Regions from separate parts of the Streptomyces sp. NPDC017979 genome, predicted to be linked through region 1. Evidence: riboswitches for the same ligand, from Rfam matches in the RefSeq annotation. Region 1 holds a riboswitch; each other region holds the start of a gene.

Region 1 (7,662 bases):
AGGATGAACCGCATGTCCTCGCGCTTGACGTTGGTGTAGTACTTGGCGGCGTCGCGCGCCATGTCCTCGACCTCGCCGATGGTCTCGGCTCCGGCGAAGCCGCCGCCGACGAACACGAAGGTCAGCGCCCGGCGGCGGACCTCCTCGTCGGTGGTGGAGTCGGCCTTGTCGAGCTGCTCCAGGACGTGGTTGCGCAGGCCGATGGCCTCTTCGATGCCCTTCATGCCGATGCCCTGCTCGGCGAGTCCGGGGATCGGGAAGGTGCGGGAGACCGCGCCCAGGGCGACGACCAGGTAGTCGAAGGGCAACTCGTACGCCTCGCCGACGAGCGGGGCGACGGTGGCGACCTTGCGGTCCTGGTCGATCGTGGTGACCCGGCCGGTGAGCACCTCGGCCTTCGGCAGCACGCGTCGCAGCGGGACGACGACGTGCCGGGGCGAGATGCTGCCGGCGGCGGCTTCGGGGAGGAAGGGCTGGTACGTCATGTACGACCGCGGGTCGACGACCGTGACGGTCGCCTCGCCGTAGCGCATCTTCTTCAGAATGCGCCGTGCCGCGTACAAGCCAACGTACCCACCGCCTACTACGAGGATCCTGGGACGCTCCGTGGTGCTCATGCCATCGAGTATCCACCCCCCTGGTGGGGGGTGCTCGTGAGCCCCTTCACAAGGTCCCGACAAGGCTCTGCTACACTGCGCGGCCCGCGTGACCGAGGTCATGGTCCAGATGGGGAACCCGACGGGTGGTCCAGTCGTTGGGCACCCGCCGTGAGCTGGCCCCTTGAGGGCGCTCCGGGGGTTCGCCGGCCCGGTGGTTCACCTTCCCGAATCGCCCCGAAGTCCCTTTCGCCCGCACTCCGTCGGGCCCAATGGCCCTGCGGTACGAGCCTTTCGGCCCCGCACGGCCCCCATCAGGCCCCTTTTCCTTGTGAAGAACTTCACGAAGTTGCTCATCGACTTCTCATCCGGGCCGCGCGGCGGCGACTTTTATGCGGCTTTTATGCGCCCGGACGACCCCGGCGCGGAGCTCCGCGCCGGGGCGGGTCAGGCGATGGACGCCGCGATCCCGTCGAGGATGTCGTGCTCGCTGACGACCACCTCGTCCGCCCCGATCCGCTCCATGATCGCGAGCAGGACGAGCGCGCCGGGCACGATCACGTCCACCCGTCCCGGGTGCATCACCGGGATCGCGGCCCGCTCGTCGTGCGTCGCGGCGGCCAGCTCGCGCACGATCCCGGCGACCGTGGCGCGGGAGATCCGGGAGTGGTGGATCGCCTTGGAGTCGTACGCGTCCAGGCCCAGCGCGATGCCGGCGACCGTGGCGACGGAGCCGGCGAGCCCCACCAGCGTGCGGGCGCCGCGCAGCGGCACGGTCTCCTCGGCGAGGTCCAGCGCGGCTTCGACGTCCGCGCGGACCGCGGCCAGCTCGGCGGCCGACGGCGGGTCGCTGCGCACGTGGCGCTCGGTGAGCCGGACGCAGCCGATGTCGACGGAGCGCGCGGCCTCCACCCGGTCGCGCCCGATGACGAACTCGGTGGAGCCGCCGCCGATGTCGACGACCAACCGCTCCTCGTGGCCGGGGAGCTGCCCGGTGGCGCCGGTGAAGGAGAGCTCGGCCTCCTGGTCCCCGGTGATCACCTCGGGCTCGACGCCCAGGATGTCGACGACGCCGCGGACGAAGTCGGCGCGGTTCTCGGCGTCGCGGGTGGCGGAGGTGGCGACGAAGCGGACGCGTTCGACGCCGTGCTCCGCGATGACCGCGGCGTACTCGCGGCAGGCCGCGAAGGTCCGCTCCAACGCCTCGGGGGCGAGCCGGCCGGTGCGGTCGACGCCCTGCCCCAGCCGCACGATGATCATCCGCCGGTCCAGCTCGACCAGTTCGCCGCTGGTCGGATCGGCCTCGGCGACGAGCAGCCGGATGGAGTTGGTGCCGCAGTCGACGGCGGCGACGCGGGTCACTCGGCGGCCTCGGACGCGGGCGCTCCGGGGGTGCACGGGGTGACGCAGGGGCCCTTGCGCCACCACTCGGGCAGCATCGCGATGGCCTCGTCGCCCAGCGGGTTGACGCCGGGGCCAGCGGCCAGCGAGTGCCCGACCAGGACGTGCAGGCACTTCACCCGGTCCGGCATGCCGCCGGCGCTGGGGAAGCCCGTGAGCTCCTCGATCTCGTCGCGGCGCGCGATGTAGTCCTCGTGCGCGGCCCGGTAGGCGGCGGCCAGTTCGGGGTCCGTCGCCAGCCGCTCCGACATCTCCTTCATCACGCCGTTGGCCTCCAGCGTGCCGATCGCGGAGGCGGCGCGCGGGCAGGTCAGGTAGTAGAGCGTGGGGAAGGGAGTGCCGTCGGGCAGCCGGGGCGCGGTCTCGACGACGTCCGGCAGTCCGCAGGGGCAGCGGTGGGCGATGGCGCGCAGACCGCGCGGCGGACGCCCGAGCTGGAGTTGGAAGGCCGCGATGTCGTCGTCCGTGGGGGCGGTGTGCTCGGTGGTGGGTGGAGGGGTTTCCATGCCTGCCTTGGATCCGTCGTTCTACGTTGCTGCGTCGTCGTGCGTCGTACTGCGCTGTTGCTGCGTCGTCGTGCGTACTGAAGTACTGCCTGCTGCGAGCTGCGTCGTTCGGGGCGCGGTCAGTCGCGGTCCGCGTCGTCGACGCCTTCCCAGACGTTCGAGAACCAGGGCCGGTCGGCCGAGCCCTCGTCGTTGCGGCGCTGCTCGGCCGCCTCCGGGTCGATCATGATGTAGCCGGTCTCCCCCGGCAGTACGTAATGCAGGTGCTCACGGGCGAGGCGACGGACGTACATGTCGTCCTGGAGCCGCGCCTTCTCGTCCCGCAACCGCTCCACCTGCTGCTCCGCGTCGGCCATCCGCTCGCGCTGTTCGGCGATGTCGCCGCGCTGCGAGACGTACTGCCGCATCGGATACGCCAGCGCCACGACGAGGGAGCAGACGACGAGCGCGAGGAAGGCCGCCCGGCCCGTCAGCCGGGAGCGGCGCGCCTGGCGCTTGGTCTGGGAGCGGTAGACGCGCGCGGCGGTCTGCTCGCCGAGCAGCCGCAGCCTGGTCGCGGTGGAGAACCGCCCGTCGCCGGTCCCGGAGTTCCTTCGGGCCATCTCTGCCGCCTCCCCTGCGCCGGCTGCTCCGTCGGTGCCGTCTGGTCGGTGCCATCGGGGCGCGTACGTGCGTACGTCCCCGGACACGGTACGGGACCGCGGCCGGGGACGTACCGCACGACTGGCTGCCGGGGCGGATCAGCCCTTGAAGCGGGGGAACGCGCTGCGGCCCGCGTACACGGCCGCGTCGTCCAGGATCTCCTCGATGCGCAGGAGCTGGTTGTACTTGGCGACGCGCTCGGAGCGGGCCGGGGCGCCGGTCTTGATCTGGCCGCAGTTGGTGGCGACGGCCAGGTCCGCGATGGTGACGTCCTCGGTCTCGCCGGAGCGGTGGGACATCATGCACTTGAAGCCGTTGCGCTGGGCCAGCTCGACGGCGTCCAGGGTCTCGGTCAGCGAACCGATCTGGTTGACCTTGACGAGCAGGGCGTTCGCGGAGCCCTCCTCGATGCCGCGGGCCAGTCGCTCCGGGTTGGTGACGAAGAGGTCGTCGCCGACGATCTGGACCTTGGTGCCCAGCTTGTCGGTGAGCACCTTCCAGCCGGCCCAGTCGTCCTCGAAGAGCGGGTCCTCGATGGAGACCAGCGGGTAGGCCGCGACCAGCTCCTCGTAGTACTCGGTCAGCTCGGCGGCGGAGAGGGACTTGCCCTCGAACTCGTACGAGCCGTCCTTGTAGAACTCGGAGGCGGCGACGTCGAGCGCGAGCGCGATGTCCTTGCCGGGGGCGTAGCCGGCTTCCTTGATCGCCTCGATGATCAGGTCCAGCGCGGCGCGGTTGGAGTCGAGGTTCGGCGCGAAGCCGCCCTCGTCGCCGAGGCCGGTGGACAGGCCCTTCTGCTTCAGCACCTTCTTGAGGGTGTGGTACACCTCGGTGCCCCAGCGCAGGGCCTCGGAGAAGGACTCCGCGCCGATCGGGGCGATCATGAACTCCTGGATGTCCACGTTGGAGTCGGCGTGCGAGCCGCCGTTCAGGATGTTCATCATCGGAACGGGCAGCAGGTGCGCGTTCGGGCCGCCGAGGTAGCGGAAGAGCGGCAGGTCGGACGCCTCGGAGGCGGCGTGCGCCACGGCGAGGGAGACGCCGAGGATGGCGTTGGCGCCCAGCGACGACTTGTCCGGGGTGGCGTCCAGGTCGAACATCGCCTGGTCGATCAGGCGCTGCTCGGTGGCGTCGTAGCCGACGAGCTCCGGGCCGATCTGCTCGATGACGGCGAGGACGGCCTTCTCGACGCCCTTGCCCTGGTAGCGGTTGGGGTCCCCGTCGCGGAGCTCCAGTGCCTCGAAGGCACCGGTGGAGGCGCCGGAGGGCACCGCGGCGCGGCCGGTGCTCCCGTCGTCGAGGCCGACCTCGACCTCGACCGTGGGGTTGCCTCGGGAGTCCAGGATTTCCCGGGCTACGACGACGTCGATGGACGGCACGAGCATCTCCTTCTGGGATGTGACGCGTGGGTGCGGGCTCAGCGGCCCGACGGCAAGAGCCTAACCGGCCGGGGGGCGCCGACCGGCCGCTGCCCGCCCCCTGGGACGAAAAAGAGTGCGAAGAACTTCACCCCGGCCAAAAGGCGCGCAACTACCGCCGGGTAACGCCTCTCAACTGCGCGGATGCCTGCTCAGACGCGGGCCGGCGGCGGACGGCGCGGGCTCCCTGCGGACGGTGCGGGCTGCCCGCGCACCCGTGACACACAGAGCCCCGGGCCGGCGCGTACGGGGGAAGCGCGTCGGCCCGGGGTCGTGGGTGGCGAACCCGTGGGGGGTCGGGTCGGGGTGACGGCCCGTGGGTTCGCGGCGGGTCAGCTCAGGTGGAGCTGCTGACCCGGGTAGATGACGTCGGCGTCGTCGACGACGTCCTTGTTCAGCTCGAACAGCTTCTGCCAGCCGCCCTCGACCTGCTCGGTCTCGGCGATCTTGCTCAGGGTGTCGCCGGACTGGACCTCGTACTCGCCGTCGCCCTTCTCGAAGCCGCCGGCCTTCGGCGCGGACTTGGCCGGGGCGGACGGGCGCTCGGAGCGGGTGGTCGGGGCCTCGGCGCGCTCCTGCGAGGGCTGCGCCTGCTGCTTCGGCTGCTCCTGCTTGGGCTTGGGCTGCGGCTTCGGCTGCTCCTGCTTCGGGGCGGGGGCCTGCTCGGCGCCGCCGCCGTTGTACGCGGCCTTGGAGAGGCCGACGCCGCAGCTCGGCCAGGCGCCCTTGCCCTGGCCCGCGAGGACCTTCTCGGCGATCTCTATCTGCTGCGACTTGGAGGCGAGGTGCGCGTTGGACGCGTACTTGGTGCCGCCGAAGGCCGCCCAGGTGGACGGGGAGAACTGCAGGCCGCCGTAGTAGCCGTTGCCGGTGTTGATGGACCAGTTGCCGCCGGACTCGCACTGGGCGACCTTGTCCCACTCGGCGGCGGTGGCGGCGGAGGCGGAGGTGGCGCCCACCAGCGGGGCGGCGATCGCGGCGGTGGTGATGCCGGCGAAGGCGGCGAACTTGGCGGCCTTGGAGGGGCGACGGTGCTTGCCCTTGCTGGAAAACAGCATGGTGGATCTCCTCACCGACGCCTACGAGGTGAGCTGTCGGGTTCGGGCCAAGTGAGTTGCCCGGCCGCGCTCGGCGCGGCTTCACCCCTAGCCGGTGTCCGTGCCCCGGGTCTCCCCGGGGTGGACGGGACCGGCACGTACGTGGGTCCCCCGCTCCTGCCTTCGGCGCTCTCGCGACGACTGTTCCCCCCGACCGACGGCAGGATTCGGCGTGACGGTCAGTGGTGCCCGCTTTGGCGAGCGGTCAGACCGTAAACACAGCCCTCCCCGATGTTCAAAGAAGGAACATCGGGGAGAAAACGCCCATCACGGCCTTCCGGAAACCCCCGTTTCCGCAGGTGGGGCACGGAATGCGCCGTTCCGCTCGATGCCGGAAGCCCGTTCGAGCAGAGAGACACATGTCTCACTTACGCGGAAACGGACAAAAGCCAGCAAAACCCTGCCTCAACGCGCCCCGGAGTGCGGCTACTTCACCCTGAGGTCAAGGTTCTGACCAGGCAGGATCAAGTCGGGGTCGGCTCCGACGGCGTCGCGGTTCGCCTCGTAGAGCGCCGGCCAGCCCCCGGGGAGGTCCTGCGCGTCCGCGATGGCCCAGAGGTTGTCACCGGGGCGGACGGTGTACGTGCCGGGCGACGCGGTCGCGCCGTCGGTGTTCTCGGCGGCCTCGCCCTTGTCCTTCTGGACGCCAGCGGGGGCGCCCGAGTTGCCCGTGCCGGCGCTGCCCTTGCCGTTGGAGGTGCCGGCGCCGGTGGACCCGTCGCCCCGCTGTCCCTTCGCCGGTGCGCCGGCCGCCTTGCCCGGGTCGCCGGGCTGGACGGAGTCGCCGCGGCCGGGGGTGTCGCTGCGCGAGGCCCGGGTGTCGTCGGCCGTGCGCTGCTCGCCCGTGTCCTTGCCCGCACCCGTGCTCGCGCTCGTACCCGAGGGGTCCGGGGTCGCCGGGGTCGCCGGGGTCTCGGTGGCGGCCGGGCCGCGGTGCTTGCCGCCGGCCTTCTTGCCCTCGTCCGCACCCGCCCGCGCGGCGTCGCCGTTGCCGACGCCCTGGGTCGACGCGGGGGACGGCACGGCCGGCGCGGTGGGCGTCGGCAGCGCGCCCGGGTCGACCTTCGGCGCCTCGACGCCCGACAGCCCCGCGTTCGCCCCGCAGGACGACCACGCCAGCGGCCCCTGGGCGGCGAGCACCTTCTCCGCCACCGCGATCTGCTGCGAGCGGCTGGCGAGGTCGGCGCGCTCCGCGTACTGCGCACCGCCGAAGGCTTCCCAGGTCTCCTGCGAGAACTGGAGCCCGCCGAAGTAGCCGTTGCCGGTGTTGGCGCTCCACTGCCCGGCGCTCTCGCACTCCGCCACCCGGTCCCAGACGGCGGTGTCCGCGGCGGACGCCGACCCCGCGCCCAGGAGCGGGATCGCGATCGCGGACCCCGTCACCCCCGCGGCGACGACGAGGGCCGGGGCCTGGCGAGGACGGCGATGTCGACCATTCCCGGAGAGCATGCGGTTGCCTTTCGCTGACGGCTGAGACGGGGGTGAACGTAGCCGGACTCCAACGTCAGTCACAAGTCAATGCAGCCCGGATCACACGAACATCACAGAGTTGATGCTCCGTCAGTAAGTTGGGGTCCCGAACTCCACCGGAAGCGTGCGCAGTCCACGCATGATCAGACCGCCGCGCCACCGCAAATCGGTCGGATCCACGGCCAGTTGCAGGTCAGGGAGGCGCCGTAGCAGGGTCGCGAGCGCCGTCTGGGCTTCGATGCGGGCGAGGGGCGCGCCGAGGCAGTAGTGGATGCCGTGCCCGTACCCGAGGTGCTGATTGTCACGTCGGGACAGATCGAGGACGTCGGGCCCGTCGAAGCGCTCGGGGTCGCGGTCGGCGGCGGCGAGCACCACGAGGACGGGGTCGCCCTCGCCGACTTGCTGCCCGCCGATCGTCAGCGACTCGGTGGCGAACCGCCAGGTCGCGAGCTCCACCGGTCCGTCGTAGCGCAGCAGTTCCTCCACCCCCGTCTCCAACAGGTCCGTCCGCCCTGCCGCCAGGGACTCCTGG
Region 2 (7,662 bases), on a different contig from region 1:
GCGACTTCTACGCGTACCAGCACGAGGCCGGAGGGGCCGCGGTGGAGCCGGACCTCGTCTGCGTCGCCAAGGCCCTGTCCGGCGGGTACGTGCCCGTCGGGGCGACCCTCGGCAAGGACTGGATCTTCAAGAAGGTCTACTCGTCGATGGACCGCGTCCTCGTCCACTCCGCCAGCTTCGGGTCCAACGCCCAGGCGATGGCCGCGGGGCTCGCGGTGCTCTCGGTGATCGAGGACGAGGGGCTGGTGGCCCGCGCCCGGACGATCGGCGAGCTGCTGAGGTCCCGGCTGGGCGCGCTGGTGGACCGCTACGAGTTCCTGCACGAGGTGCGCGGCCGCGGTCTGATGACCGGCATCGAGTTCGGCCGCCCGGACTCGCTGCGGCTGCGCAGCCGTTGGAGCGTGCTCCAGGCGGCCCGCAAGGGGCTCTTCGCGCAGATGGTCGTGGTGCCGCTGCTCCAGAAGCACCGGATCCTGACCCAGGTGTCCGGCGACCACCTGGAAGTGATCAAGCTGATTCCGCCGCTGACGATCGGCGAGCGCGAGGTGGACCGCTTCGTCACCGCCTTCACCGCGGTCATGGACGAGGCGCACGCGGGCAGCGGACTGATGTGGGACTTCGGCAAGACCCTGGTCAAACAGGCCGTCGCCAACCGCTGACCGAAGCGCAGACACACCGCGCTGACCAGCGTCTTCAGCGAAGTTTTTGCCTCTGAGGCAAGAAAGTTGCCTCAGAGGCACTTTCCTGGCGCAATGGACACATGCAGAGTCCTCCCGGGGGCCACCCCCCGGACCCGCGAACTCCGGCGGTCCCCGCCGCGGCGTCCCCGACGCCGCAGGGCGTCGACGCACCGGTCGAGCTGCCCGACGTGGCGCCCCGGCTGCGCGACCTGCGCCGCCGTCGGGGGCTGACCCTGGAGGCCGCTGCGCAGCGCGCCGGCCTGTCGCCCGCACACCTGTCCCGGCTGGAGACCGGCCGCCGGCAGCCCTCGCTGCCGATGCTGCTCAGCCTCGCCAGGATCTACGGTACGACAGTGGCCGAGCTCCTGGGCGAGCTGGCCCCGGACCACGACCCCGTCATCCGCGCCGGCCGCCGCGAGCCTTCGGAGGCCGACGGCTGGACGTACCACCAGGTCGGCGGGGCGGGGCGGGCCATGCAGGCGCTGCGGCTGATCGTGCCGTACGGCGCACAGGGCGATCTCGTACGCGTCCATCCCGGCGAGGAGTGGCTGTACGTGCTGGACGGGCGGGTGCGGCTGAGCCTCGGCCAGGCCGTGCACGAACTCGGTCCCGGCGACAGCGCGCACTACGACTCGCTCACCCCGCACCGGATCGCGGCGGCCACCCGCGACGGCGCCGAGATGCTGTTCGTCCACACCCTGCTCCAGAGCCCGGACATCCTCCCGCCGCACCTCTGACGCCCGCGGCCCGCCCGCACCACCCGTCCGCACTTCCTGACATCCGCACTTCTGGTCCGGCCCGCTGGGGCCGGGGAAAGCAGAGGCAGTCATGACCGAGAACCCGACGGCGCCCGAAGGCGCCGCACTGCCCGACTCCGCCGCCGCCCGGCGCGAGAAGAAGGAGGAGGGGAAGTTCCCCAAGGGCATCTGGATCCGGCTCTTCGCCTACCTGGTGGCCGGCCACGTCTTCGCCGGCTTCCTCTACCTGCTCTTCGAGGTCGGCGCCAAGTAGCGCCCGACGGCCCGGCGCGCCGGCGTCAGGCGGCCCCGTCCCCCTCCACGAGACGCGCCCGCAGCCGCTCGCGCGTCTCGGGGGTGAGGCCGAGGCCGTCGGCGAGGTAGCGCTCGATCCCGCCCCAGGTCTGCTCGATGGCGTCGAACGCGGTGTGCAGGTACTCCGCCCGGGCGTCGAAGAGCGGGTTCAGCAGCTCCATGACCTCCGCGGACATCCCCGCGGGCGCGCCCTCGGCGCGGCGTACCAGATAGCGGCGGTGCGGGTCGTTGGACTTGAGGTAGTCGGCCTCGACGGCGTCCCGCTCCACACCGACCGCCAGCAGCGCCACCGCGATCGACAGACCCGCGCGGTCCTTGCCCGCCGCACAGTGCATCAGCGCCGGCACGCTGTCCTCGGCGAGGGCGTGCAGCACCTTGCTGTGCTCGGCCGTGCGCTCGGTGATGATCACGCGGTACGAGGCGATCATCCGGTTCGCCGCCTGGCCGTCGCCCAGCAGGGCGCGGAGCTGGGCGAGGTCGCCGGCGCGGACCATCTGCCAGAACTCGGCCCCGTCGGCGGGGTCGCTCAGCGGCAGGTTCACGTTCCGCACGCCCGGCAGCGAGACGTCCGGCCCTTCGAGGCGGATGTCCGCCGCGTTGCGGAAGTCGAAGATCGTGTGCAGGCCGAGCGAGGCCAGGAACGACGCGTCCTCGTCCGTCGCGTGGGCCAGGTGCCCGCTGCGGAAGAGCCGACCGGGCGCCACGCTCCGCCCGTCCGCGGTCGGGAGCCCGCCGACGTCGCGGAAGTTGCGGACCCCGGCCAGTTGGGGTTCGGTCGACGGGACCTGCGGCACCTGCTGCGTCACGAAGGCTCCTGGAGGAAGTCGCTGCCGCCGGCGCTCGTCGCCGACTGTGGCGTGTTCCCGACGATACGACATCGGTACCTGGGGCAATCATCGTCAGCGGCCCGACCGTCCGCTTCCCCTCGTCCGTGCGACGGACGGTTGCCCGCTGCGCGGACGTCGCCGCCGGCGGGGTGCCGTGTCGAGCGGCCACGGGCCGGCCACGGGCCGGACCGGAGACCTGGATGCGACGGCCATCCAGCTCCAACGTTGCCGAGCAGCAAGAAAAAGTAGCTTCTGTCCGTATTGGTGGGGTAATGAGCTCTTCGGTATAACGTGCCCTGGCTAAGGGGGAGATGGGTGTCGCTCATGAGCAGGATCACAATGGTGACGTTGTGTGGCGGGCGCGCGGGCGGGGGATGCGGCGACCGGGCGGGAGTTGGCGGGGCGGCGTCCACGGAGGGTGACCGCCCGTCGGCGGCGCGATGATCCACGCGGTCCGGGCGTGCGCGGTCATGGCTTGTTCCTGGCGATGTGGCCGGTTTACGGTCACGGCACTCCGGACGGACCGCCTCATCCTGCCGCCGCCCGGATCATCACCCACCCACCTGTGGCAGGAGCGGGGGACCCAGGTAGTACGCCGGTCCGGACTCCGGACGGCTCGGGGTGAAGTCGCGCCCAGCGCGCGGCCGGGCATCTCCAGCTCGAACCCGACAGCTCACCTCGCAGGCGTCGGAGAGGAACAGCACCATGTCCGCACCGGGCAAGCACCGCCGTCCCAAGTCGACGGCCTTCACCCGTGGATTCGTCGCCGCCGGCACCGGTGGCGCCGCCATCGCCCTTCCGCTGATGGGCGCCACCGGCGCCCACGCCGCCGAGCAGGCCGCTCCCGCGGCCCCCGTCGTCGCCCCGGTCTCGGCCGCCGCCGCCCCGGCCGCCGACAAGGCCGCCGCCGCGTCGACCACGTACGTCGTGGTCATCGGTGACCACCTGTCCAAGATCGCCGACGAGCACCGGCTCGACGGCGGCTGGCAGCAGCTCTACCAGGACAACCGTCAGGCCGTCGGCGAGAACCCCTCGCTGATCCACCCCGGCCTCAAGCTCACCATCGGCGCGAAGGCGGAGAAGCCCGCCGAGAAGTCGGCCGAGAAGCCCGCCGAGAAGAAGGCGGAGAAGCCGGTCGAGAAGCCGGTCGAGAGCGACAAGGTCGAGAAGAAGGCCGAGCCGAAGGCCGCGCCCGCCGCCCCGGCCGCCAAGAAGGCGACCGGCGGCAACGACGCGCCCGCCGCGTCCTCCGACTCGTCCGCCGGCACCAGCAGCGGCTGGGCCGCCCCGCTCGCCAACGCCCAGGTCTCCACCTCGTACCGCGCCTCCGGCGCGGCGTGGTCCAGCGGGTACCACACCGGCGTCGACTTCGCCGCGCCCACCGGCACCGGCGTCCGCTCCATCGGCCCCGGCACCGTCGTCTCCGCCGGCTACAACGGTGCGTACGGCAACGAGGTCGTCATCAAGCACACCGACGGCACCTACTCCCAGTACGCCCACCTCTCCTCGCTCGCCGTCTCCGCCGGGCAGAGCGTGACCGGCGGGCAGTCCATCGGCCAGGTCGGCTCCACCGGCAACTCCAGCGGGCCGCACCTGCACCTGGAGGTCCGCACCGGCCCGTCGTACGGCTCGGACATCGACCCGGTCGCCCACCTGCGCAGCCACGGCGTCTCGCTCTGATCCCGACGCCTCGTGCCACCGGCCGCTGACCCGGCCCACCCGGATCCCCCACGGAGCCCCCCGCTCCGTGGGGGATCCGGCGTATTCCCCATCACCTCGCCATCCCCGGTGTGATAAATCACTGCGCGTCAACCCCTCCCTACGGTCGCGTAGGTCACATCTGTAGGGCGAAGATGAGTTCTTGTGGCAGACGATTCGAGAACAGATGACAAGGGTGGATTCGGGTCGTACGCAGCCATCGGTGACAGCTTCACCGAGGGCGTGGGGGATCCGGGACCCGACGGGGCGTACGTCGGCTGGGCGGACAGGTTCGCGGTCCTGCTGGCCGACCGCAAACCGGAACACAGCTTCCGGTACGCCAATCTCGCGGTGCGCGGCAGGCTCCTCGACCAGATCGTGGCCGAGCAGGTGCCGAGGGCGAAGGAACTCGCCCCGGACCTGGTGTCGTTCTGCGCCGGGGGCAACGACATCATCCGACCGGGCAGCGACCCGGACGACGTGGCGGAGCGCTTCGAACGTGCCGTCGCCGAACTGACCGCCGCCGTCGGCACGGTCATGGTGACCACCGGGTTCGACACCCGGGACGTGCCGGTGCTGCGGCACCTGCGCGGCAAGGTCGCCACCTACACGGCGCACGTGCGGGCCATCGCCGACCGCTACGGCTGCCCGGTGCTGGACCTGTGGTCGCTCAAGTCGGTCCAGGACCGCCGGGCCTGGGACCCCGACCGGCTGCACCTGTCGCCCGAGGGACACACCCGGGTGGCGCTGCGGGCGGCACAGGTCCTGGGGCTCGACATACCGGCCGACCCCGACCAGCCGTGGCCGCCGCAGCCGGTGCGCGGCACCCTGGAAGTACGGCGCGACGACATCCACTGGGCCCGCGAGTACCTGGTGCCCTGGATCGGGCGGCGGTTGCGCGGCGAGAGCTCGGGCGACGACATCGTGGCGAAGCGGCCGGACCTGCTTCCGCTGTGACGCCGCGGCCCCACGGCCGCCGGGCCGCATGACCCCGTGAGCGGGTCGGCCCCGCCGCATCCCAGCGGCGGGGCCGCCCGACTACCCGGCCGGCTGCGCCGGGATCCGCTCCAGCACGCCGCCGGCGAACACGTCGTACAGCGGCAGCGACTCCAGGTGCACGTAGCCGATGTGGCAGTCGCACACGGCCAGCGGACAGGCCCGCGGACGTAGCGCCGCCCGGAACGAACCGTCGTACAGGTTCCCCAACTCGGCGGGCACGAAGTGACAGCGGCGCACCGTGCCCGCACCGTCCACGGAGACCACCGACTCGCCCGTGCGACACGGCAGGCCGGCCGAGCGGTGCGGTCGACGGCTGTACGGGAACAGCGGGTCCAGCGCGGTCCACCGGTCCGCCGCCCCGTCCGAGTACTCGTGCCCCTCCGCCGCGTTCACCCACAGATAGACGTGGTCCGGCAGTTCGGCGCGCAGCCGGCGCGCGTGCTCCAGGTGCTCGGGCAGCCCCACGATCCCCACGCTGAAGCGCACCCCGAGCCGACCCAACTCGTGAGTCTTGGCGAGGAAGCGGTCGTACGGCGTCTGCCCCGGGTGGTACGTGCACCACAGGGCCAGCGCGTCCAGGTCGGCGTCGGCGAGCCAGTCCGTGCGGCAGGACAGATTGGTCTGGATGGCGACCCGCCGCACGTGCGGCAGTCGGGACAGCTCCACCATCGCCCGCCGGTACCAGGAGCGGACCAGGCCCTCGCCCCACGGGGTGAACAGCACCGACAGCCGCTCCTGCGACTGCGCCGCCACCCACCCGGCGAACCGCTCCAGCGCCGCCCGGTCCGCACGCAACTGCTCCGGGCTGTCCCGGCGCTTGGCGAACGGGCAGTACGGACAGTCGTAGTCGCAGGACGCCAGCGGCCCCCGGTACAACACGGTCAGATCCATCGCAGGCCCCCTCACTTCGGCTCGTACGCGGCCATGCGGACGCGCACGCCGGGGGAGAACAGTTCGGGACCGAGGGCGTCCGAGTGCGCCAGGCCCTCGGGGCCCAGCCGGAGCAGGTCGGCGGGGGCGGCCGCGTCCAGCCAGCCGCGCTGCGCGAAGCGCTCCAACTCGGGCCCGAAGTCGTCGTCCACCTCACCGCCGAAGCGGGTGCGGTACGCGGCCCTGGACATGCCCTCCGCTTGGAGCAGGGACTGCAACAGATGGCGGCGGCGCGCCTCGTCGTCGTCCACCGCGTAGCCGACTTCGGCACGGGTGAAGTCCTCGGTGGCGGTGTACGCGTCGATGATGCCGCGGACCTCGGCCGTCGCCACCGCGTAGTCGAACGAATAGTGCAGCCGGGAGGTGTACGAGCGGGCACCGCAGCCCAGGCCGATCATTCCGTCCGTCTGACAGGCGTGGTCGTCGAAGGCGGCGGCCGGCGATCCGCTGCGCCGGAACATCCGCATCGACACCTGCTCGTAGCCGTGGGCGACGAGGTGGTCCCGACCCTGCCGGTAGAAGTCGAGGCGGCGGGCGTCCCAGGCGTCGTCGTCGCTGCGGGCCCGACCGCCGAGCCCGGTCAACGGGCGCACGTACAGCGGGTAGAGGTACAGCTCCTCCGGCTGCCAGGACATGGCCGCGTCCAGGGAGTACCGCCAACTGCGCGGGGTCTGGCCGTCGATGCCGTAGATCAGGTCGACGTTCAGCACCGGGACGTGCGAGGCCCGTATGCGGTCGAGCGCGGCGACCACGTCGGAGCCGCGCTGGGGCCGTACCGCGGCCTTCGCCTCCTCGGCGACGAAGCTCTGCACGCCGATGCTGAGGCGGGTGGCGCCCCGCTCGGCCAGCACCGCCAGCCGGTCGGCCGTCGCGGTGGCCGGGGAGGTCTCCACCGACAGCGGCACGGCAGACAGGTCGGCCCCCATCCGCTTCTCCGCGATGTCGCACAGCCGGTCCAACTCGTCGGCCGTCAGGAAGGTGGGGGTGCCGCCGCCGAAGGCCGCGGCCGCGAAGTGCACCGGGACGTCGTCGCCGAGCGCGTCCCGCACGGCGGTGGCCTGGCGGTCCAGCGCGTCCAGGTAGCGGGTGGTCAGCTCCCCGGGCGCGCCGATGCGGGTGAAGAGGTTGCAGAAGCCGCAGCGCACCTCGCAGAACGGCACGTGCAGGTAGAGCGCGAGCGCGTCCTTGCGCTCCGCCGCCCACAGCGCGCTCAACTCGGGGCGGCTTTCGAGGGGACGGTACGCCGTCTTGTGGGGGTAGGCGTACACATAGCTCTGGTACGGGCGGGGGCGGTCCGGGGCGCTCATGCGGCGGCCGCCGACGACCGGGCCGGGGCCGCCGGCGCGGACGGTTCCGAAGGCTCCCTCGGATCCGTCCGCTCCTTCGGATCCGTCCGCTCCAGGAAGAAGTGGGCGTACGGCACGGTCCACACGGCCGGGTGGCCCAGCCGGTGGCCGGTGTAGCCGTCGTCGCCGT
Region 3 (7,662 bases), on a different contig from region 1:
CGCGGCCCGTGACTTCGCCCGGCGTACGCAGGGGCCGGCGGCGGCGCACGCGGTGGCGGAGTACCAGCGCTTCGCGACCTCGCTCGCCTTCCTCCGCCACCGGGCGCAGCGCGGTGCGGTCGACCCCGACTTCGTCGCACGGGAGCAGGAGTTGCTGCACCACATGTGGCGGCGCAAGGAGGTGGCGAGCCCGGCACTGACGTACGCGGCGCGGTCGACGGGCGCGGTCTGGGTGCCCCCGCCGTACCGGGACTACGAGGGCTACAACCCGTACCGGGTGTGACGCGGACCCCCCGAAGCCCGGGCGCACGCACCCGTGCGCACGCAAAAAGACCGACGGCCCTGGCGTCGGGGGGTGACACCAGGACCATCGGCGATTCAGGGACGACGGCGTACGACGAGGCCGAGCCAGGTCAGGCCGAGCAAGGCGGGACGAGGCAGTGCAGGGCGGCCCGCCGAAGACGCCCGAGCCCGCACACCAGCCGAAGCTGGCAGCTCAAGAACTCACGGGCCCCGGCGCACCGCACCACTCGTCACAGCCGTCGCGCTGAGCGCCATGCGCTCAGCGACTCAGACCGAGAGGCCCTTGCTCTGCAGCCAGGACGCCGGGTTGATCGTGGCGCCGCCCGGGGTCTTGACCTCCATGTGCAGGTGCGCACCGGAGACGTTGCCGGTCGCGCCCACGCGCCCGACGCCGTCGCCCGCGACGACCTTCTGGCCCGCGCCGACGCTGACCGACGACATGTGGGCGTACATGATCTCGGTGCCGTCGTTCAGCTCCAGGATGACCTGGTAGCCGTAGGCCGGACCGGACCAGCCGGCGGACTTGACCGTACCGGCGCCCACGGCCTTCAGCGGGGTGCCCGAGGAGGCGACGAAGTCAAGGCCGGTGTGCTGGCCGGAGGACCACATGGAGCCGGACTGGCCGTACGTCGCCGAGATGCTGTACGAGGAGAGCGGCAGCGCGAACATCTTCGCGAGCTTCGCCTTGCGCTCGGCCTCCGCCTTGGCCTTGGCCTCTGCTTCGGCCTTCTTCTTCTCGGCCTCCGCCTTCGCCTTGGCCTTGGCCTGGGCTTCCTTCTCGGCCTTCTCCTTCGCGGCCTTGTCGGCGGCGGCCTGCTTCGCGGCCTCGGCCTGGGCCTGCTGCTGCTCGGCCTGCTGGAGGATGCGGGAGCGCAGGGCCTCGCCGGCGCCGCCTTCGGCGGTGGCGCCCATGGCCATCAGTTCGCTGGCGCCCTCGGTGGACTGGTCGTCACCGGACGGGTCGTCGTTCTTGTCGTCACCGCCCCCGAGACCGTCGGGGAGGGAGATGGAGACCGGGGGCTTGTTCTGCGCGGTGGCGATGCCGCCCGCGCCGACCGCCGCGATGACACCGACGCCGAGGACGGTGGAGCTACGGGCGAAGGCCCTGCGCTGCTGGCGCAGGACGCGGTGGCGGCCGCGCGACGAACCGACGGTCTCCGCGCTGGGGTTCCACTCGCCGTACGAGCGCTCGGCCCCGTTTTCGCTGAAGGCACCGGTCCTTGAGGACCCGGCAGGAGCTTCCGGGGCAGGGCTGTTGGACGCCACTGAGGCGTACTCCTTTCCTTCCTTCTCGCCTACCGGGTTAGCTGACGGGTTCGGAGCAGGAAGGTCTCCTACGGAACGCTTCGCAGGCTGCGAAGCATCCGATTCACCCCAAGAGGTGGTTCCCCGGTTCCCTTGCGGGATTCGGCGCGTGCGCACGGCGTCGCCCTGACGGCGACTGGGACGACCGCGCTGCGTTATCGAACGTTAATAGACAGGGGGACCGTATTCCAAGCCGGTCCCCATGATCGTTAACGATGATCGCGGAACCAACCGGGACACAAGCGGCCGGATTCGGGCGACTTGAGCGGCCCGAACGAGGTTTAATCGGCACCGCACCCTCGCCATGCCCCTGACAGCACGTCATATCGCGCGCTCCGAGCAGCCGTTCGACTACGCTGCGTGGAGCCTCGACGGGAGGGCAGCGGGCCGGGTGACCGCCAGCAGCGCCATGTCGTCCGTGGAGCCGCCTCCGGTGTGCCGGCGCACGTCGTCGATGAGCGCGTCCAACAGCTCCCCGGGCCCCGGGAAGGCCCGCCCGAGCAGCCGGCTGCCCGGTTCGTAGAAGGCCCCGGAAGCGTCCCGCGCCTCCGAGAGCCCGTCGGTGTAGAGCAGCAGCGTCGCCCCCGGCGGCATCGGGTGCTCCTCCACCCGGTCCGGCCACTCCCCCAGCGCCCGCATCCCGAGCGGCAGCGCGGGTTCCTGCGGCGCCAGCCGCCCCAACTCCCCGTCGTCGCGGAGCAACAGCGGCTCCGGGTGCCCGCGGTTCACCAGCCGTACGACCCCCCGCCCGTGCGGGATCTCCGCGATCACCGCGGTGGCGAACCCCTCGAAGGAGTCCACGTCACCCTCCCCCCGCCGCCCCGCCTCCCGGGTCAGCGCCCGCTCCATCCGCTCCGCCACCCCCTCCAGGGCGCCCTCCTGCTCGGCCGCCTCCCGGAACGAGCCGATCAGCACGGCCACCGCCTCCACCGCGCCGAGCCCCTTGCCCCGCACGTCCCCGACCACCAGCCGTACCCCGTGCGGGGTGTCCTGCACCGCGAAGAGGTCACCGCCGATGAACGCGTCCGCGAGCGCCGCCTCGTACCGGGCCGCGATCCGCAGCCCGCCGATCTCCTCGGCGGGGGTGGGCAGCACGGCGCGCTGCGCGGTCTCGGCGATCACCCGGGCGGAGGCCAGCCGCTCGTTGCTGCGCGCGACGACCCGGTTGATGAAGAGCGCGAGCGCCGAGACCGTGACGACGGTGGTCAGCTCGGTGTACGCCTGGGTCTGCCCGATCGAGTGGTTGTAGACGTCCAGGGCCAGCTCGGTCAGCACGGCGAAGGCGCCGGTCGCCAGCGTGACGGACCACGAGAAGAACGGGGCGGCGATCAGCGGGGCGGCCGTGAACATCGGCACCGCCGTGAACTTCCCCGGGGTCGAGAGGTCGTAGACCACCCCGACGATGATCATCAGCGCCGGCAGCATCCGCGCGAAGCGCCGGGCACCGAAGTTGTTCCGCTGCTCTTCCTCCGCCACGGGTGCTCTCCTCCCCCCTCAGCCTCGGGGCGGGGGGCGCGGACGGCGAGCCGGCTGGGCCGGCCGGGGGACGCCCGTAGGGCCAGAGACCCGGGAGGGAACGACTACGGCCCGGCACTCTTTCGAGTGCCGGGCCGTGGCCTTCAGTAGCGGGGACAGGATTTGAACCTGCGACCTCTGGGTTATGAGCCCAGCGAGCTACCGAGCTGCTCCACCCCGCGTCGGTGAACACAACTCTACGCCATCCGGAGCAGTGCTCGCGACCACCGGGCCCCCGACCGGCGGGGCCCGGTGCTCAGGCAGTGCTCACGGGGGGACTCAGTCGGTGAGGTTCCGCTCCGCGTACGCCGCCATCGCGTCCCGCACGAAGGCCGCCGTCCCCTCGCCGTGCCGGTCGTAATTGCGCCCGAAGCGCGGATCGGCGACGTACATCTCGCCGAGCCCGGCGAAGTGCGCCTTCGACGGGGCGCCCATCAGGGACTGCCAGGCGTACATCCGCCGGGTGACCTCCTGCGCCACCTCGCCGTCGGCCGGCTGCCCGGCCCTGAGCGCCCGCGCGTAGTCCCGGGCGATGTCGTCGTGGGCCCGCTGATGGTCCCGGCGCTCCTGCTCGCTCAGCGAACGCCAGGTGCGGTCGCTGCGCCGCCAGGCGTCGGCGCCCCAGCGCTCGGTCACCTCCTGCTCGTACTGCGTGTGGTCGAAGCCGTCGAGCACGTCCTCAGCCATCAGTTCCTCCCCTCGTTCGGTCTTGTGCAGGGTGGTCCGCACCGAGGCGATCTGCCGCCCGATGCGTTCGCGCTCCAGCTCCAGCAGCCCGAGGTGGGCGCGGAGCGCGGCGGCCGTGTCCCGCTGGCCCGCCAGCACCTCGGCGATGGCGGGCAGCCCGAGCCCCAGCTCGCGCAGGAGCAGGATCCGCTGGAGGCGCACCAGCTCGTCGGGGCCGTAGTAGCGGTAGCCGTTGGCACCGACCCGGCACGGCTCCAGCAGCCCGATGTCGCCGTAGTGCCGCAGGGTGCGGCTCGTCGTGCCGGCGCGTCGGGCGACTTCTTGGATCGACCACTCCATGACCTGAACGGTAGAACTTGACGTTACGTAAAGGTCAAGCCGGAAAAACCCGGGCATGGCGGGCGGCGGGCGCACGGCGAGCGGCCGGCCTCAGCGCACGGAGGTCGACGTCAGGGCGCGAGGCGATCGGCGCGCATCCGGAGGTAGTGCGCCTCGGGCGCGCTGAGGGTCCGCCCGGCCGCCAGCAGATACGCCTCGCGCGCCCCCGCCGCGTCCCCCGCGCGCTCCAGCAGATGGGCGCGGACCGCGTCCAGCCGGTGGTGTCCGCCGAGCCGGTCCGCCAGCCGACCCACCTCCACGAGCCCGGCCTCGGGCCCGCGCACCATCGCCACCGCCACCGCGCGCCCCAGCTCGGCCATCGGCTCGGGCGCGATCTCCACCAGCAGGTTGTACAGCGCGAGGATCTGCGGCCAGTCCGTGTCGTCCGCGCGCGCCGCCTCGTCGTGCAGCGCGGCGATGGCGGCCTGGAGCTGGTACACCCCGGCCGGCCCCTGTGCGAGCGCCTCCTCGACCAGCGCCGTGCCCTCGACGACGGCGTCCCGGTCCCAGAGCGTGCGGTCCTGCTCGTCGAGCGGGACGATCCCGCCGTCCGGCCCGGTGCGGGCCGCGGCGCGGGCCTCGGTGAGCAGCATCAGCGCGAGGAGCCCGGTCACCGCGCCCTCGCGGGGCAGCAGCAAACGCACCCGCCGGGTCAGCCGGATCGCCTCCTGCGCCAGGTCGGAGCGGTGCAGCAGGGCGCCCGACGTCGCCGTGTACCCCTCGTTGAAGATCAGGTACAGCACCTGGAGCACGGCGGCCAGCCGCTGGTCGCGGTCGGCGGGCCCGGGCGGCCGGAACGGCGCCCCCTGCACCTTCAGCTTCGCCCGGCTGATGCGCTGGGCCATCGTCGCCTCGGGCACGAGGTGCGCACGGGCGATCTCCGCGGTGGTCAGGCCGCCGACGGCGCGCAGCGTCAGGGCGATCTGCGCGGGCGGCGTCAGGTCGGGGTGGCAGCACAGGAAGAGCAGGGTGAGGGTGTCGTCCTCGCTGGGGGCGCGGTCGTCGCCGGGCGGCGGCGTGGTGAAGGAGTCGCGCGGGGCGAGCTGTGCGGCGCTCTCCTCCCGCCGGCGCCGGGCCTCCTCGCTGCGCAGCAGGTCCGTCAGCCGGCGGGAGGCGACCTTGATCAGCCAGCCGCGCGGGTTGTCCGGGGTGCCGGCGGCGGGCCACTGCCGGGCGGCGGCGAGCAACGCTTCCTGAACGGAGTCCTCGGCGAGGTCGAAGTGTCCGTAGCGGCGCACCAACGCACCGAGGACCTGCGGCGCGTGATGGCGCAGCAGGTCCTCGATCGTGGGCGTACGACTCGTGTTGCTCATGCAGTCGTACGTATCACGGGCCACCGACAGCGGTCGGCCGTGCGGTGTCCGGGCGACGGTGTCCCGGTGGCGGCCCGGTCCGTCGGGGAGGGGTGCGGTCAGACTTCCGGGGCGTCCAGGATGGGCCGGATGACGATCGGCGAACAGATGGTGCCCTCGGGCACGGGGCAGGCCGCGGCGCGGGCGGCGATCTCGGTCGCCCGCTCCAGGCCCGCGCAGTCGATCACCCAGTAGCCGGCGAGGACTTCCTTCGTCTCGCCGTACGGACCGTCCGTGATCACGGGCTTGCCGTCCTTGCCCGCCAGGACGTGACGGGTCTTGGCCGGCTCCGCGAGCCCGTTGCCGTCGACGAGTTCGCCGTTCTCGGCGAGGTCGTCGTTGAGGGCGCCCATGTGGCTGAACATCGCCTGCATGTCCTGCTCGCTCCACGCGGGGTAGCCGGGCGAGGGCTTGCCCGTCATGGCCTCGTGCGCGGCTTGGTTGCCCTGGATCATCAGCAGGTACTTCATGTTCGCTCCTTGTGACGCGGGGGTTGTCCCCTTCGGCTGCCCCCGGTGGGCAACTCTCACAAGAGACGTCGGAGCCGACGACGGGTTCTCTACACGGCCCGGGAGATTTTCTGCGGAGAATTTTCGGGCGGGCCGGCGTGCGGGTGCCGTGTCCGCCCTGACCTGCGACTGACGACTTACGACTGGACGGCGCCGACGAGCTGGGTGACGGGGTCGAGCAGCGGGGCGAGCTGGTTCGGGACCTCCATGAGCTGGTTGAGCTGGTTCAGTTCGCCGAGCTGGTCGAGCTGGCTCAGGGAGGTGGCGTCGGCGGCGGTCTTCTCGTCGACGTGCCCGGTCGCGCTCGCGCCGGAGACGGAGAGGGCGGAGGCACCGGCGGCGAGGGCGACGGCGGCGAGGATGCGCTTGGTCTTGGTCATGCCGGGAGAACGTCCGCGGAGGGGGCCGGGTCACGGGGGCGTTGCCGGTGCGGAGGGGTGACCCGGGGTGCTGAAACGTTTCCGAGTGAACACGTGCGCCCATCCGGCCCAGTAAGTCGGTTCATAGCACCGCAGAAGAACGAAGGCCGCGTAGTCAGATTGATGTGATCATCAACCTGACCCGCGTCACTGTGACCACCGCACTCGCCCTCCTTCCGCTCGCCGCGGCCACGGCCCCGGCCGGCGCGGCGCAAGCACCCACGGCGCAAGTGCCCGCCGCTACGCAGACGCCTGATGCCGCGCCGGCTTCGGCGCGCGTGGCCGAGACCCTGTCCCTCGCCGTGGCCGTCAACCGGCTCCCCGTCGCGACCGAGAGCCGAACCGGCTACACCCGCGACGCGTTCAAGCACTGGAACGCGGGCCTCAAGCCCGACGGCTGCAACACCCGCAACGAGGTCCTGATCTCGGAAGCCGTCCAGGCCCCGACGGTCGGCGCCCGGTGCGCCCTGAGCGGCGGCTCCTGGTGGTCGTACTACGACGACACCGTGGTGGAATCGGCGTCCTCGCTCGACATCGACCACATGGTCCCGCTCGCCGAGGCGTGGGACTCCGGCGCGCACGGCTGGACCGCGGCGCGCCGCGAGGCGTACGCCAACGACCAGGGCCAGGCGTCGTCCCTCGTCGCCGTCACCGCCAAGTCCAACCGCTCCAAGGCGGACCAGGACCCCGCGCAATGGCTCCCGCCGGCCGCGGACGCCCTGTGCCGCTACACCTCCGACTGGCTCGCGACCAAGCTCCGCTGGGCCCTGTCCATCGACGAGGAAGAACAGCGCAGGCTCTACCAACTCGCCGCCGGCTGCCCCTCCACCCGCGTCACCTTCACCCCGGCCCCGTAGCGACGACGCCGACGCTTCCCCGCGTCCTCAGCCCCTGGGGTCGCGGGGAGCACGGAACAGGCCACCCACGCTCGGCAGGGACCACCGCCCCGCCCCCGATCACTCCGCCACCACCACATACAGCGTCACCGACGCGAAGAACGGTGCCGCACCCCCGAGCGCGGCGAGCCACTCCCGCCCCGCCCCCTCCGCCACGTACCCCGCCTCGATCGCCCGCTGCGTGTTCCGTTCCAGCCCCAACACCGCGTCCGCCGCGCCCACCTCGCGGAAGACCGACGTGACCGGCACCACCATCGGCACCGCGAACCCAGCCGCCGCCGCGAGCCGCGGCAGTTCC

What was found. Region 1 has a riboswitch for cyclic di-AMP ahead of ACH4E8_RS09105 (transglycosylase family protein). Riboswitches for the same ligand answer to the same signal wherever they lie in the genome.
Region 2: it holds a riboswitch for cyclic di-AMP, as region 1 does, so the genes downstream of both, ACH4E8_RS21805 (peptidoglycan DD-metalloendopeptidase family protein) here and ACH4E8_RS09105 (transglycosylase family protein) in region 1, are expected to answer to the same signal.
Region 3: it holds a riboswitch for cyclic di-AMP, as region 1 does, so the genes downstream of both, ACH4E8_RS22400 (M23 family metallopeptidase) here and ACH4E8_RS09105 (transglycosylase family protein) in region 1, are expected to answer to the same signal.

Annotation. Positions count from the first base shown of each region.
Region 1 covers NZ_JBIRGU010000002.1:700,567-708,228, reverse strand. Annotated here, with positions in the region: gene ACH4E8_RS09130 (NAD(P)/FAD-dependent oxidoreductase) at 1-617, opposite strand, end outside; gene ACH4E8_RS09125 (exopolyphosphatase) at 1,044-1,958, opposite strand; gene ACH4E8_RS09120 (DUF501 domain-containing protein) at 1,955-2,503, opposite strand; gene ACH4E8_RS09115 (septum formation initiator family protein) at 2,623-3,105, opposite strand; gene eno (phosphopyruvate hydratase) at 3,244-4,530, opposite strand; gene ACH4E8_RS09105 (transglycosylase family protein) at 4,896-5,621, opposite strand; cyclic di-AMP (ydaO/yuaA leader) riboswitch at 5,625-5,799, opposite strand; gene ACH4E8_RS09100 (transglycosylase family protein) at 6,087-7,109, opposite strand; gene ACH4E8_RS09095 (cytochrome P450) at 7,221-7,662, opposite strand, start outside.
Region 2 covers NZ_JBIRGU010000008.1:202,489-210,150, forward strand. Annotated here, with positions in the region: gene ACH4E8_RS21785 (aspartate aminotransferase family protein) at 1-659, shown strand, start outside; gene ACH4E8_RS21790 (XRE family transcriptional regulator) at 761-1,417, shown strand; gene ACH4E8_RS21795 (DUF6126 family protein) at 1,509-1,691, shown strand; gene ACH4E8_RS21800 (tyrosine-protein phosphatase) at 1,717-2,538, opposite strand; cyclic di-AMP (ydaO/yuaA leader) riboswitch at 3,106-3,259, shown strand; gene ACH4E8_RS21805 (peptidoglycan DD-metalloendopeptidase family protein) at 3,265-4,239, shown strand; gene ACH4E8_RS21810 (SGNH/GDSL hydrolase family protein) at 4,423-5,214, shown strand; gene ACH4E8_RS21815 (STM4011 family radical SAM protein) at 5,296-6,147, opposite strand; gene ACH4E8_RS21820 (STM4012 family radical SAM protein) at 6,159-7,493, opposite strand; gene ACH4E8_RS21825 (STM4013/SEN3800 family hydrolase) at 7,490-7,662, opposite strand, start outside.
Region 3 covers NZ_JBIRGU010000009.1:19,249-26,910, forward strand. Annotated here, with positions in the region: gene ACH4E8_RS22395 (PrsW family intramembrane metalloprotease) at 1-283, shown strand, start outside; gene ACH4E8_RS22400 (M23 family metallopeptidase) at 571-1,569, opposite strand; cyclic di-AMP (ydaO/yuaA leader) riboswitch at 1,581-1,726, opposite strand; gene ACH4E8_RS22405 (PP2C family protein-serine/threonine phosphatase) at 1,960-3,084, opposite strand; tRNA gene ACH4E8_RS22410 (tRNA-Met) at 3,232-3,305, opposite strand; gene ACH4E8_RS22415 (MerR family transcriptional regulator) at 3,403-4,149, opposite strand; gene ACH4E8_RS22420 (RNA polymerase sigma factor) at 4,260-5,501, opposite strand; gene ACH4E8_RS22425 (YciI family protein) at 5,600-6,010, opposite strand; gene ACH4E8_RS22430 (hypothetical protein) at 6,187-6,429, opposite strand; gene ACH4E8_RS22435 (HNH endonuclease family protein) at 6,594-7,325, shown strand; gene ACH4E8_RS22440 (methyltransferase domain-containing protein) at 7,425-7,662, opposite strand, start outside.